Regions from separate parts of the Neorhizobium tomejilense genome, predicted to be linked through region 2. Evidence: predicted binding sites of a transcription regulator. Region 2 holds the regulator's gene; each other region holds the start of a gene.
The links. The regulator PhoB, encoded in region 2, activates phosphate uptake and scavenging genes when phosphate is short. The targets are predictions, from matches to a motif close to TGTCATNNANCTGTCAT.

Region 1 (3,580 bases), 2.5 Mb from region 2:
CCCGATCCTCGTGCTGCTCTTCTACATCGCCTTCGTCGGCGCACCGGCCTTCGTGACGCTCTACAATTGGGCGCTGGAGCCGCTGATCGAGGGCGGCTGGGCCCAGGCGCTTCTGGTGCGCGACGTCTCGCTGCTCTGGCGGGCGATCATCGCACTGACGATCGGTTATGCAGCCTTCATCGCCGAAATCTTTCGTGCCGGGTTCCAGGCCGTCGATATCGGCCAGATCGAGGCGGCAAAGGCGCTGGGCTTGACCCGCTGGCAGCGTTTCCGGCTGATCGTATTTCCGCAAGCGATGCGGGTGATCCTGCCGCCGCTTTCCAACGACTTCGTCTCGATGGTGAAGGATTCATCGCTCGTCTCGGTCCTCGGCGTCGCCGACATCACCCAGATGGCGAAGGTCTATGCAGCCGGCTCCTTCCGCTTCTTCGAGACCTATTCGATCGTCACCTATATCTACCTGCTGCTGACGATCGGCCTGTCGCTGGCCCTGCGCGGCATCGAAGGACGTTTGCGGAGAAGGACGGAGCGCTAACGCAAAAGGCGGCCCGAAGGCCGCCTCGCCGTTTCAGTCCCTGCCGAGCGCCCCGCAGCGTCAACGATGGCAGGGCGCGGTTCTGTTCAGTACACTTCCGGGACGTACATGTCCGCCGGCACCGGATGGCGGATGTAGTCGTCGTTCCGGACGCGGCCTGGCAGGTCGATCTGCTCCTTCGGCACGGTCTCGTAAAGCACCTGGGCGAGAAGGTGGGAGATCATGTTGAGCCGCGCCTTCTTCTTGTCGACGGCCTGCACCACCCACCACGGCGCTTCCGGGATGTGGGTGCGCTGGAGCATCTCTTCCTTCGCCTTGGTATATTCTTCCCAGTGGACGCGGCTTTCGAGGTCCATCGGCGACAGCTTCCACTGCTTCAGCGGATCGTGGATGCGCATCTTGAAGCGGAATTCCTGCTCCTCGTCGGTAATCGAGAACCAGTATTTGACGAGGATGATGCCCGAGCGGACCAGCATGCGTTCGAATTCCGGCACCGAACGGAAGAACTCTTCCAGCTCGTCCTTGGTGCAGAAGCCCATGACCCGCTCGACGCCGGCGCGGTTGTACCAGGAGCGGTCGAACATCACCATTTCGCCGGCGGTCGGCAGATGCGGGACGTAGCGCTGGAAATACCACTGGTTCTGTTCGCGCTCGGTCGGCGCGGGCAGCGCGACGACGCGGGCGACACGCGGATTGAGGCGCTGGGTGACGCGCTTGATGGCGCCGCCCTTGCCGGCCGAGTCGCGGCCTTCGAACAGCACGACCATCTTCAGCTTCTTGTACTGCACCCAGTCCTGCAGACGGACCAGCTCGTGCTGGAGGCGGAAGAGTTCGCGGAAATAGATCCGGCGGTCGATCGTCGCCTCGGCGGGCTCGGACATGCCCTCGGCGACCAGCTCGTCGAGCCGGTCCTCTTCCATCTGCATTTCGAGCTCTTCATCGAAGCTGTCGGCGATCTCTTCCTTGATGCGGCTGAGCTGGTCTTGCATGGGTTCGGACATGGTGGGCATTCCTCCTTTATGGAAACTCAGATCAACCACGTTTCCGCGAAAGCTTTATGACAGAGATGCGACAGATTTTCTGCGAAGCAATTCGATTGCCGATTTCTTCGGAAACTGCTATTGCAGCGGCCATGGGATCGAAATTCGGATGCCTCGCGAACCATATCGTCGTGCTGCAGGACCACAAACGTCTGCCGGCACGGTTTTTCGCGCGGGTATCCGGGGCGCTTTGCGACCGACTTAGCTGATTGTCTCAGCTTGCGGCAGCCCTAAGCTGCCGGACACCCATTTCCTGTTTCAGTCAGCTTTACGGACAGCAGCCATGAGCGCACCCCGCACCCTTTATGACAAGATCTGGGACGACCACGTCGTTTCCGAGGATGAGAACCACACCTGTCTTCTCTACATCGACCGTCACCTCGTTCACGAAGTGACGTCGCCGCAGGCATTCGAAGGCCTGCGCATCGCCGGCCGCAAGGTCCGTGCACCGGAAAAAACGCTCGCCGTCGTGGACCATAACGTCCCGACCACGGCCGACCGCCACGAAGGCATCAAGAACGAGGAAAGCCGCATCCAGGTGGAAGCGCTTGCCCAGAACGCCCGCGATTTCGGCGTCGAATATTATTCGGAAAAGGACGTCCGCCAGGGCATCGTCCACATCGTGGGCCCGGAACAGGGCTTTACCCTGCCGGGCATGACCATCGTCTGCGGCGACAGCCACACGTCGACCCACGGCGCCTTCGGCGCACTTGCGCACGGCATCGGCACGTCTGAAGTCGAGCACGTGCTCGCCACCCAGACGCTGGTGCAGAAGAAGGCGAAGAACATGCTGGTGCGCGTCGACGGCCAGCTGCCGCCGGGCGTCACCGCCAAGGACATCATCCTTGCCATCATCGGCGAGATCGGCACCGCCGGCGGCACCGGCCACGTCATCGAGTTCGCCGGCGAGGCGATCCGCGCGCTCTCCATGGAAGGCCGCATGACGGTCTGCAACATGACGATCGAAGGCGGCGCCCGCGCCGGCCTGATCGCGCCGGACGAAAAGACCTTCGAATACATCAAGGACAAGCCGCGCGCCCCGAAGGGCAAGGCCTGGGACATGGCGCTCGACTACTGGAAGACGCTGCAGACGGACGAAGGCGCGCATTTCGACAAGGTCGTCGTGCTCGACGCCGCCAACCTGCCGCCGATCGTCTCCTGGGGCTCCTCGCCGGAAGACGTCATCTCGGTTGAAGGTTCCGTTCCGAACCCGGACGACATCCCGGACGAAACCAAGCGCACCTCGAAATGGCGCGCTCTGGACTATATGGGCCTGAAGCCGGGCACCAAGATCACCGATATCGCCGTCGACCGCGTCTTCATCGGCTCCTGCACCAACGGCCGCATCGAAGACCTGCGCGCCGCAGCCAAGGTCGTCGAAGGCCGCACCGTCGCGTCGACCGTGTCCGCCATGGTCGTCCCGGGCTCCGGCATCGTCAAGGAACAGGCGGAAGCGGAAGGTCTCGACAAGATCTTCAAGGATGCCGGTTTCGAATGGCGCGAACCGGGCTGCTCGATGTGCCTGGCGATGAACGACGACCGCCTGAAGCCGGGCGAGCGCTGCGCTTCCACCTCCAACCGCAATTTCGAGGGTCGCCAGGGTTACAAGGGCCGCACCCATCTCGTCTCGCCGGCCATGGCCGCCGCAGCCGCGGTCGCCGGCCACTTCGTCGACATCCGCGAGTGGAAGTAGGCTTCCCTATCATCTGACCTCGAAATGCCCGGCCTTCGCGCCGGGCATTTTCGTTTCCGGAAGCGATCCCCTCACTTGCGATTTCTAACACTTAGCTGAAGCTAAGATGTTGAAATCGCTTTCTCTCCCGCAAGGGGAGAGATAGAGCAGCCGCGCTGCCGCAGCCTACCTCTCCCCTTGCGGGAGAGGTTACAAAATCAAGATCTTAGCGCAGCTAAGTCTTAGATTTTGTTGGTGAGGGGATTTGACGACGCCGCTACCCCAGCACCCTCACCACCGTCCCCTTGCGCATGAAGCGGATCAGCCGCTTCA
Region 2 (3,580 bases):
ACTATCCGACCACGCCGCTCGACCCGTCGACGGCGCTGCCGGTCCAGATCTACATGTGGGCGAACGAAGCGGAGCGCGCGTTCGTCGAGCGTACCTCGGGAGCAATCATCATCCTGCTCCTGTTCCTCATCCTAATGAATGTTGGCGCAATTCTCTTGCGGCGTCGCTTCGAGCGGCGCTGGTAGAAGGAGTATGACAATGAATATGATGTCAGAATCGGCAGTAGAAAAGGCGCTGGACCAAAAGATGAGCGATGCTTCCCACAAGATGATCGGCAAGGACGTTTCGGTTTACTACGGCGAAAAGCGTGCGCTTTTCGACGTGAACCTCAACGTCCGCGAAAACACTGTGACGGCTCTCATCGGTCCTTCCGGCTGCGGCAAGTCCACCTTCCTGCGCTGCCTCAACCGCATGAACGACACGATCGAGAATTGCCGCGTCACCGGCAAGATCACCCTCGACACGGACGATATCTACGACAATAACATCGACGTCGTGGAACTTCGCGCCCGCGTCGGCATGGTGTTCCAGAAGCCGAACCCGTTCCCGAAGACCATCTACGAGAACATTTCCTACGGTCCGCGCATCCACGGCCTTTCCAAGAACAAGGCCGACATGGACCAGATCGTCGAGGCGAGCCTGCAGCGCGCCGGCCTCTGGGGCGAAGTCAAGGATCGCCTGCACGAATCCGGCACCGGCCTCTCCGGCGGCCAGCAGCAGCGTCTGTGCATCGCCCGTGCGATCGCCGTGTCGCCGGAAGTCATCCTCATGGACGAACCCTGCTCGGCTCTCGACCCGATCGCCACCGCCAAAGTCGAAGAACTCATCCATGAACTGCGTGCCAACTACACGATCGTGATCGTGACGCACTCGATGCAGCAGGCTGCCCGCGTGTCGCAGCGCACCGCCATGTTCCATCTCGGCCAGCTCGTCGAGGAGAACGACACCGACAAGATGTTCACCAATCCCGACGATCAGCGCACCCAGGATTACATCATGGGCCGCTTCGGCTGATCCAGCCGATTGTGCCGCCTGAAAATCAATTTTGAGGACTAGAAGATGGCATCGACCCATATCCTGTCGGCTTATGACGACGAACTGAAATACCTGAGCCGCCGCATCTCCGAAATGGGCGGCCTCGCCGAGCAGATGTGCTCGGACGCCGTGCGGGCGCTGGTCAATTCCGACGCCGCACTCGCGCAGAAGGTCATCTCCGACGACGTGATCCTCGATCACGCCGAGCGCGAGATCGGCGACAAGGCGATCATCACGATCGCCCGCCGCCAGCCGGTTGCGGCCGACCTTCGCGAGATCGTCGGTTCGCTGCGCATCGCCTCCGATCTCGAGCGCGTCGGCGACCTTGGCAAGAACACCGCCAAGCGCGTTATCGCGGTTCAGGGCACCGGCGTTCCGCGCAAGCTCGCCCGCGGCCTCGAACATCTCTCCGATCTCGCCCTCGTGCAGCTCAAGGACGTCCTCGACGTCTATGCGACGCGTTCGGCGGAAAAGGCCGAGGCGATCCGTAGCCGCGACGAGGAAATCGACGCGATGTACACCTCGCTGTTCCGCGAGCTCCTCACCTACATGATGGAGGATCCGCGCAACATCACCACCTGCACGCATCTTCTGTTCTGCGCCAAGAACATCGAGCGTATCGGCGACCACGCCACCAATATCGCCGAGACCATCTACTACATGACGACGGGCGCCCAGCCGGAAGGCGATCGTCCGAAGGACGACTCGTCGAACACGCTCGGCGCGATCACTGAATAGAACTGACGGAGCAGGCCAAGAATGCTGCCGAAAATCGCTGTCGTAGAAGACGAAGAAGCGCTGAGCGTGCTTCTTCGTTACAATCTGGAAGCCGAGGGTTATGAGGTCGATACCGTTTTGCGGGGCGACGAAGCCGAAATTCGGCTTCAGGAGCGAGTACCGGACCTTCTGATCCTGGACTGGATGCTGCCCGGCGTTTCCGGCATCGAACTCTGCCGCCGGCTGCGCATGCGCCCGGAAACCGAGCGCCTGCCGATCATCATGCTGACGGCCCGCGGCGAGGAGAGCGAACGTGTCCGCGGCCTCGCCACCGGCGCCGACGACTATGTGGTAAAACCCTTCTCGACGCCGGAACTGATGGCCCGCGTCAAGGCCATGCTGCGCCGGGCCCGGCCCGAGGTGCTCTCCAGCGTTCTCCGCTGCGGCGATATCGAGCTCGATCGGGAAACCCATCGCGTTCACCGCAAGAGCCGCGAAGTGCGCCTTGGCCCGACCGAATTCCGCCTGCTCGAATTCCTGATGGCAGCGCCAGGGCGGGTCTTTTCCCGCTCGCAGCTTCTGGACGGCGTCTGGGGCCACGACATCTATGTCGACGAGCGTACCGTCGACGTCCATGTGGGAAGACTTCGCAAGGCACTCAACTTCTCCAACATGCAGGATGTCATCCGCACCGTCCGCGGTGCCGGATACTCCATGGAAACATAGTTGGTGGCCACGAGATGAGCGCGCGGGTCCTGTTGGTCGACGACGACGAGTCGTTCCGTCTGATATTGCAGAAAGCCCTCGTGGCCGACAGCTTCGTCGTATCGATGCTGGCAAGTGGAGCCGAGATCTCAGATCGCCTGAAAGCCGTTCCGCCGGATATCCTGGTCATGAGTTCGGATCTTCCGGGCGTGCGAGGTCTCGAGGTCTGCCGCGAGGTGCGTCTCGACCCTGTCCTGTCGCGCCTTCCGATCATCCTCCTCGTGCCGTCGGGTGGCGAAGGCCTTCACATTATCGCGCTGGCGGCAGGTGCCGACGATTGCCTGATGAAGCCATTTTCCCCGGTCGAGCTCGTCGTCCGTGTGAAGAACCTGCTGAGGCGCGTCAATCCCGCCCTCCTGGACCACATGCTCAAGGTCGGCGATCTCACGCTCGACCGGGAAGCCCATCGAGTTCACCGGCAGAAACGCGAGGTCAAGCTCGGGCCGAAGGAGTTCAAGCTCCTTGAATTCCTGATGCGGACACCGGGCAAGGTCTATTCCCGCTCGGAGCTCAAGGCATCCCTATGGGGCGACGACACGACCGTCGATGAGCGCGCGATCGACGTCCATATAGGCCGGCTTCGCAAAGTCATCAGCCTTGGCAAGTCCGACAACGTGATCCGGACCGTGCGCGGCGCCGGATACGCATTGGGCGATTTCTGACGCCTTCTCGTTGGACTTGAGTCCAACCTTTATCCTGACCGTCTCATTGCGACCCGGCGGACCATTGCCATGGAGGCTGGCGAAGCAGCATTCGGCGTCTATTGAAACTATGCAGCGCCTTTTATCAACGCCTCCGCCGTACCTTGCGGGTCGACCGCAATCACCTTCAGATATGCCTTTGCCGGTTGGTCCGGTTCGGATCGACCTTGTTCCCAGTCGCGCAACGTGCCGAGCGGAATCTGGTAGCGGCCGGAAAACTCTTCCTGGGTCAGGCCGAGCGCGCGTCGGATGACCTTGACCTGCGGCATGCGGGGAGCGGAGCGGATCTGTTCGCCCGTCATGGGTGGGTTGTCCGGGTCCCCGAGCGCATTGGCTTCCGCTTCATCGTCGCTCATGGCGTC
Region 3 (3,580 bases), 1.6 Mb from region 2:
TCCGCACGCTTCTGGAACGCCTGGTCGTCGAGCCCGTATTGCGGCACAATGACCGACGCGACGTCGCCGCCTACAAGCGCTGCTTCGAGATCCTTGGCCTGCTGATCGGCATCGTCATATTGCGGCACGATCAGCACGAGGCGGCAGCGGTCTTTCTGTCCGGTCATGTTTCTTCCCGTTCGGCGGATATCGGTTTGCGAAAATCCGCACTCGTTTTCTGTCCGCAAATTCGATAGACCGGACCGCCTGCCGGATCAACCATTCCCTCATCGCCTTCGAGTCTTCATGCCCGATACGCTTAGCTTCGCGTTCTTCACCTTCGCCATCCCCGCCGTCCTGCTTGTCGGCCTCTCGAAAGGGGGGATCGGCGGCGCTATCGGTCTGCTCGGCGTGCCGCTGATGTCGCTCGCCGTCGATCCGGTCAGGGCGGCGGCGATCTTCCTGCCGATCCTGATCGTCATGGACATCGTCGCATTATGGTCGTGGCGGAACTTCAACGATCCCAGGACGCTGCTGGTGATCCTGCCCGGCGGCATCATCGGCATCGCGCTCGGATGGGCAACGTCGGCCTATGTCTCGGACGATGCCCTGCGCCTCGTCATCGCGGTTGCAACGATCCTGTTTACCGTGCGCTACTTCTGGCAGGTCTACGGCCCCCGATCCAACCAGCCGAGGGCTCCCTTGCCGCACCGGCCGGGCGCCGCCACCTTCTGGGGCGCCTTGTCCGGTTACGCGAGCTTCGTCGCCCATGCCGGCGGGCCGCCGTTCCAGATCTACGTCCTGCCGATGCGGCTCGATCCGAAAGCCTATACCGGCGCCAGCATCCGCTTCTTCGCGATCGTCAATGCGGTCAAGGTCATCCCTTACTTCTTCCTCGGCGCACTCGACTCCGAAAACCTCACCATCTCCGCAACCCTTCTACCGGTCGCCCTGATCGCGACCATGATCGGCGCGGCCATCGTCAAGCATCTGAAGGCGGAAACCTTCTATCCGATGACTTACGGTCTGGCATTCTGTGCGGGATTGAAACTGCTGTGGGACGGCCTGCCGTTCTGACCCGGCAAAGCGAGCGCGATGCAGCTAAAAAAGCAACGCAAAATAAGGCGGGCTGCGTTGTTGCGATGCACAATAAATCTTGCCGTTATCGAGCGTTTACCGTAAGTTCAACGCATGACAACCGTTGACCCCTTTGCAGCCATAGCTGATCCTAACCGGCGGTATCTGCTGGAGGAATTGCGGCGCGCCCCGAGAACCGTAAACGAACTTGCGCAAGGCCTGCCGATCAGCCGGCCCGCGGTGTCGCAGCATTTGAAGGCTCTTCTGGATAGCAATCTGGTGAATGTGACGGCGGAAGGCACGCGGCGCATCTATTCCGTCAACAGCAAGGGCTTCGACAGGCTGAACCTGTGGCTGGATCAGTTCTGGTCGTGACGACCGGCTTTTAAACCGTGGGAATTGTGGCTCCCTTCCACGACCAGAACCTTGTCATTGTTATTTCTGGGTTATTTCTGGATTATTGGTTTGCCGCTTTTATTATTCGCCTCTGACTGATGAAACAATGGGCGAGCGGCGCTTCTCCTACTGAGGAACTAATGACGCGTGGTTGCCTTAAGGCGCTGCATTTGGTCCTTGATGCGCAGCTTGCGCCGCTTGAGGTCGGCTATTTCACGGTCGTCGGCGGAGGGGGACGCGAGAACGGTCTGGAGCTCCTCCTCCAATGCACCGTGCTTCTTTTCAAGCGATGCGATATGAGCCTGGACGGTCATGTGGCATGTTCCTTCCTTAGTCACCTACCACGGCATTCCCTAATGCCGAGGCTTCAGGTTTACGAAGGAAGTGTGACACGATCGGCCGGCTTTGTCGAAGGTGAAATCATGGTTTGAAGTGGGCAAATTCGTGACCTTGTCTAACTTCCCGTTAACGCGGTTTGGTGGTAGAGGCTTGCGGAGAATGCCGGCGACCGCTGAAATGCCGGGCGTGAGAATGGGGACTGGAATATGGCAGATCAGGAACAGGCGGATGTCCGGCTGGTGCTCGCGAAACTTCGACAGGAACACGAGGATTACGACGCCGCCATCAATGCCATGATCCAGGTCGGCTGCGACGCTCTTCGCGTGCAGCGCATGAAGAAGAAGAAACTGTCGCTGAAAGACAAGATGACTCAGCTCGAAGACCAGATTGTTCCGGACATCATCGCTTAAGGGTCCCGCCATGTCTGAAAGACCTGCCGTCGCCATCATCATGGGCAGCCAGTCCGACTGGGAGACCATGAAGAACGCCGCCGACACGCTGGAGGCACTCGATATCGGTTACGAGGCCCGTATCATATCGGCGCATCGCACGCCGGAGCGGATGATGCAATTTGCCAAGGGCGCCCGTGCCGAAGGTTTCCAGGTCATCATCGCCGGTGCCGGCGGTGCGGCCCACCTGCCCGGCATGACCGCCGCCATGACGCCGCTTCCCGTTTTCGGCGTGCCGGTTCAATCGAAGGCGCTGTCCGGCCAGGACAGCCTGCTGTCGATCGTCCAGATGCCGGCCGGCATTCCGGTCGGCACGCTTGCCATCGGCCGGGCCGGCGCCATCAACGCCGCCCTGCTGGCCGCCGCGGTTCTCGCCCTCAACGACGACGAGATCGCCGATCGGCTCGACGAATGGCGCGCCCGCCAGAGTGCGGCCGTTGCCGACTACCCAATCGACGAGGCTCCATGACTGTCCACACGATCGGCATCATCGGCGGCGGCCAGCTCGGCCGCATGCTGGCCATGGCCGCAGCCCGGCTGAACTTCCGCACGATCGTGCTCGAACCGCAGGCCGACTGCCCGGCAGCCCAGGTCGCCAACGCCCAGATCACTGCCGCCTATGACGATCCGGCAGCGCTCGCCGAACTCGCCAGCCGCTGCGACGTCGTCACCTATGAATTCGAAAACGTGCCGGTCACCGCCGCCGAGGCGCTGCAGCGCTCCGTTCCGGTCCACCCGCCGGCCAAGGCGCTCGATATGTCGCAGGACCGGCTGACCGAAAAGCGCTTCCTGAATTCCTGCGGCATCGAGACCGCCCGATTCCACGCCGTCGACAGCCAGTCCGACCTCGAAAAGGCGCTCGCCGATTTCGGCGGCCAAGGCGTCCTGAAGACCCGCCGCATGGGTTATGACGGCAAGGGCCAGCGCGTCTTCCGCACCGTCGAGGACAAACCCGCCGGCGCCTATGATGCGCTCGGCGGCGTGCCGCTGATTCTGGAGAGTTTCGTGCCCTTCGAGCGCGAAGTGTCGATCATCGCCGCCCGCGCCAAGGACGGCACGGTCGCCTGCTACGATCCGGCCGAAAACGTCCATCGCAACGGCATTCTCCACACCTCCACCCTGCCCGCCAGGGTTTCCGAGGCGACGGCGAAGACCGCCCGCGAATCGGCCGAAAAACTGCTCGCCGCGCTGGATTATGTCGGTGTCATCGGCATGGAGTTCTTCGTGATGGCGGATGGCACACTGATCGCCAACGAAATCGCCCCGCGCGTCCACAATTCCGGGCACTGGACGGAGGCCGCCTGTGTCGTCTCGCAGTTCGAGCAACATATCCGCGCCGT
Region 4 (3,580 bases), 870 kb from region 2:
GCAGCCGACCGTGGCACTCGCCAAGACCGCAAGACTTCCCGTGCCGGTGCCCGCCGCCGCCGATGCGATGTCCGTTCAATCCGCCGCAATGGCATCGCCCACCATGGCGCCGCTCGTCGCTTTCGCCCCCGCGCCCGGCCCGGCGATGATGCCGCCGCCCGTTGCTCGCACCACATCGACAATTCTCGCTTCGACCCAGCCGGCGAGCCTTGCGGCGCCGAAGGGTGGACGCCTCGTGTCGCCGCCGATCGCACCGGCGGTCAGCGAAGGCAAGATCCAGCCGGCGGCAGCTTCGGCGATCGCCCTGGACGAACGGGAACTGACACCGGACATGGTCGCGCTGCAGACCGTCGTCCCGACCCCACGCCCGGACACTGCGACGCTTGCCTATGCAGCACAGCCGCGAGCCGTTGCCGCCTTGTCCGCCATGGAATTCCCGCCGGCTCCCGGCGAGCCGATGCCGTCCACGGCCACCGGTGCGCCGGCGGAATTGAGCAAGCTCATCAAGCGTTATGCCGGCATGTACGGCGTGCCGGAATCGCTCGTGCACCGCGTCGTGCATCGGGAAAGCAAGTACGATCCCAAGGCCTATCACAAGAACGGCTACTGGGGCCTCATGCAGATCAAGTATTCAACCGCCAAGTCCATGGGCTACGAAGGCCCGCCGGCCGGCCTGCTCGATGCCGAGACCAATCTCAAATACGCGATCAAATACCTGCGCGGCGCCTGGCTTGTCGCCGACAACAGAAACGACAATGCCATCAAGCTCTACGCGCGCGGTTATTATTACGACGCCAAACGCAAGAACATGCTGGACGTCCTCGAGAAATAGCCGGGCTGAAAGTGCCTTGACCGAATATGTGCAGCGGCGCCTCAGGGCGCCGTTGTTGCTTTCACCACCTCGGCGACCAGCCGGGACGGATCGTAACGGTTCCAGCTCGGCGTCAGCCCGAGCCGCACCACCACCAGATCGAGCGACGGAATGACCGTGATGGTCTGCCCATCATGCCCCTGCAGGAAAAACGCATCCGCCGGAATGTCTGGATTATTCTTGCCCGGCAGCCACGTCTGCATTTTGGAATAACGGCCGTTCGACGTGGCGTTGGCCTGGTGCATCAGGGTGACGAAACCTTGCGGCAGGATCCGGTTGCCGTTCCACACACCGTCCCGCGCAAGCAGCAGCCCGATCCGGGCCCAGTCGCGCGCGGTCGCATACATATACGAGCTGCCGACGAAGGTGCCTGCCGCATCGGTCTCCATGACGGCGCTTTGCATGCCGAGCGGGCCGAACAGCGCGTTGCGGGGATAGGACAGCGCGGCAGTTCTGTCGCCGATCCGGTCCATCCAGATCTTCGAGAGCATCACGGCCGTGCCGGAAGAATAACCGAACCGCGTGCCGGGGTCGGCCTCCAGCGGCTGGTCGGCCGCGAAGTTCGCCATGTCCGGCTCGAGATAGAGCATGCGGGTGACATCGGCGACCGTGCCGTAGTTCTCGTTGAAGGCGAGCCCGCTTTCCATGGCGGCCAGGTCGGCAATCCGGATATCGCCGCGCTGGTTGCCCTGCCATTGCGGGAACAGGCCCTTGTCGTCCAGCGAAAGCTTTCCGTCTCGAATGAGCGTGCCGAGAATCGCAGCATTCACGGTCTTGGTCATCGACCAGCCGAGCAGCGGCGTATCCTTGGAAAAGCCGGTCGAATAGGTCTCGCCGACGATCCGTCCCCGCTTGACCACGACCACCGCCCGAAGGCCCGGACCGGCAAGGCCCATGTCTGAGAGAAGCCGCGCAACCGACGGATCGGATTCCACTTTTCCACCTTCCGGCCAAAGCGTGGATGGATCGACTGACGTAACGGCAGGCACCGAAACGCCGACGGCAACAGCCGGCGCCCCATCGGGGACGACGGCGCAGCCGAGCCCTTTGCGATAGACCGCGTCATTGCCGGCAAAAATGCCGAGCAGCGCGGCATGAACCCGCTTTTCCGTTCGATCGACGGAGACCCGCATCAATTTCAGAAGCGGGTGACCCGGAGCCTGCACGTCGACAGCGAGGACCTCGCTGCTGTCGCGGCCGGCAATAAAGACGTTCGAGCAGACCATCTTGGCCGAATAGCCGCTTCCGACCCTCAGCAGTTCCGGCGGCGATGTATAGAGCCAGATTCCGAGCCCGATCAGGCCGACGACGATGACGCCGCAGAGGATTTTTAGGAACCGCACCAACAACCGCATGCCTGCCTCCATTTCAAGGGCCGCATGCAATCAGGATTCTCGACGCCAAGGAAGGGGGTGTTCGGCCGCGTGGGGCCGATCGGGGGACTGGCCACAGGCTGCGTCATCAATCTGTAGCATGACAGGTTTACACGCGCTGAAACTCTGGACAAAGCGGGACTCGACCATGGCGGATATTGCACAGGAAGCCGGTTTTCGGAAAAACCAGAAGCTGAAGGACGCACTTCTGCAGCATAAAGCTCTGTCCCGGCAGGGTTTCTCAGAAAGGCTTTTCGGCCTCCTGTTCTCCGGTCTCGTCTATCCGCAGATCTGGGAAGACCCGGAAGTCGACATGACAGCCATGGAGCTTTCCGGCGAGCATTCGATCGTCACCATCGGTTCCGGCGGCTGCAACATGCTCGCCTATCTGTCCCGCTCGCCGAAGAAGATCGACGTCGTCGACCTCAACCCGCATCACGTCGCGCTGAACCGCCTGAAGCTCGCCGCCTTCCGCCACCTGCCAGGCCATGGCGATGTCGTGCGCCACTTCGGCATGGACGGCATCCGCACCAACAGCAAGAGCTACGACGCGTTCATCGCGCCGAATCTCGATGCCGCGACCCGCGCCTACTGGGACAAGCGCACGCTCGCCGGCCGCCGGCGGATCGAAGTGTTCGACCGCAATATCTACAAGACCGGCCTGCTCGGCCGCTTCATCGGCGCCGGTCACCTGATCGCTCGCCTGCATGGCATCGACCTCACCGAAATGGCCGATGCCAAGTCGTTGCGCGAGCAGCGCCAGTTCTTCGACGACCGCATCGCTCCGCTGTTCGACAGGCCGCTGATCCGCTGGATCACCAGCCGCAAGAGCTCGCTGTTCGGCCTCGGCATTCCGCCGCAGCAATATGACGAGCTGGCGAGTCTCGCCTCGGACGGATCGATCGCGCCAGTCCTGCGCCAGCGCCTTGAAAAGCTCGCCTGCCATTTCCCGCTGCGCGACAACTATTTCGCCTGGCAGGCCTTTATGCGACGGTATCCGAAGCCGGAGGAGGGCACGCTGCCGACCTACCTCAAGGCTGAAAACTACCGCGCCATCCGCGACAATGCCGAGCGTGTCACGGTCCACCATGCCAGCTTCACGGAACTGCTGGCCCAGAAGTCCGCCGGTTCGGTCGATCGCTACGTCCTGCTCGACGCACAGGATTGGATGACGGACGAGCAGTTGAACGACGTCTGGTCGGAAATCAGCCGCACGGCCGCGCCCGGCGCCCGCGTGATCTTCCGCACGGCGGCCGAAAAGAGCGTGCTCGACGGTCGCCTTTCCCCGGCCCTTTTCGACCAGTGGTCCTATCTGGAAGAACGCTCCAACGAACTC

Region 1: the regulator PhoB is predicted to act here: its motif matches at 1,582-1,598, upstream of ppk2 (polyphosphate kinase 2).
Region 3: the regulator PhoB is predicted to act here: its motif matches at 1,828-1,844, upstream of ACSQ3G_RS14315 (YdcH family protein).
Region 4: the regulator PhoB is predicted to act here: its motif matches at 2,328-2,344, upstream of ACSQ3G_RS10610 (BtaA family protein).

What each region holds. Positions count from the first base shown of each region.
Region 1 is NZ_CAXUSO020000001.1:3,663,551-3,667,130, forward strand. It holds gene ACSQ3G_RS18270 (amino acid ABC transporter permease) at 1-535, shown strand, start outside; gene ppk2 (polyphosphate kinase 2) at 622-1,536, opposite strand; gene leuC (3-isopropylmalate dehydratase large subunit) at 1,859-3,268, shown strand; gene ACSQ3G_RS18285 (L,D-transpeptidase family protein) at 3,525-3,580, opposite strand, start outside.
Region 2 is NZ_CAXUSO020000001.1:1,182,672-1,186,251, forward strand. It holds gene pstA (phosphate ABC transporter permease PstA) at 1-185, shown strand, start outside; gene pstB (phosphate ABC transporter ATP-binding protein PstB) at 199-1,014, shown strand; gene phoU (phosphate signaling complex protein PhoU) at 1,060-1,773, shown strand; gene phoB (phosphate regulon transcriptional regulator PhoB) at 1,795-2,478, shown strand; gene ACSQ3G_RS06170 (winged helix-turn-helix domain-containing protein) at 2,493-3,179, shown strand; gene ACSQ3G_RS06175 (helix-turn-helix domain-containing protein) at 3,287-3,580, opposite strand, start outside.
Region 3 is NZ_CAXUSO020000001.1:2,798,455-2,802,034, forward strand. It holds gene ACSQ3G_RS14300 (thiamine phosphate synthase) at 1-167, opposite strand, end outside; gene ACSQ3G_RS14305 (sulfite exporter TauE/SafE family protein) at 286-1,056, shown strand; gene ACSQ3G_RS14310 (ArsR/SmtB family transcription factor) at 1,171-1,431, shown strand; gene ACSQ3G_RS14315 (YdcH family protein) at 1,590-1,766, opposite strand; gene ACSQ3G_RS14320 (YdcH family protein) at 1,998-2,201, shown strand; gene purE (5-(carboxyamino)imidazole ribonucleotide mutase) at 2,212-2,709, shown strand; gene ACSQ3G_RS14330 (5-(carboxyamino)imidazole ribonucleotide synthase) at 2,706-3,580, shown strand, end outside.
Region 4 is NZ_CAXUSO020000001.1:2,056,673-2,060,252, forward strand. It holds gene ACSQ3G_RS10600 (transglycosylase SLT domain-containing protein) at 1-832, shown strand, start outside; gene ACSQ3G_RS10605 (serine hydrolase domain-containing protein) at 874-2,226, opposite strand; gene ACSQ3G_RS10610 (BtaA family protein) at 2,393-3,580, shown strand, end outside.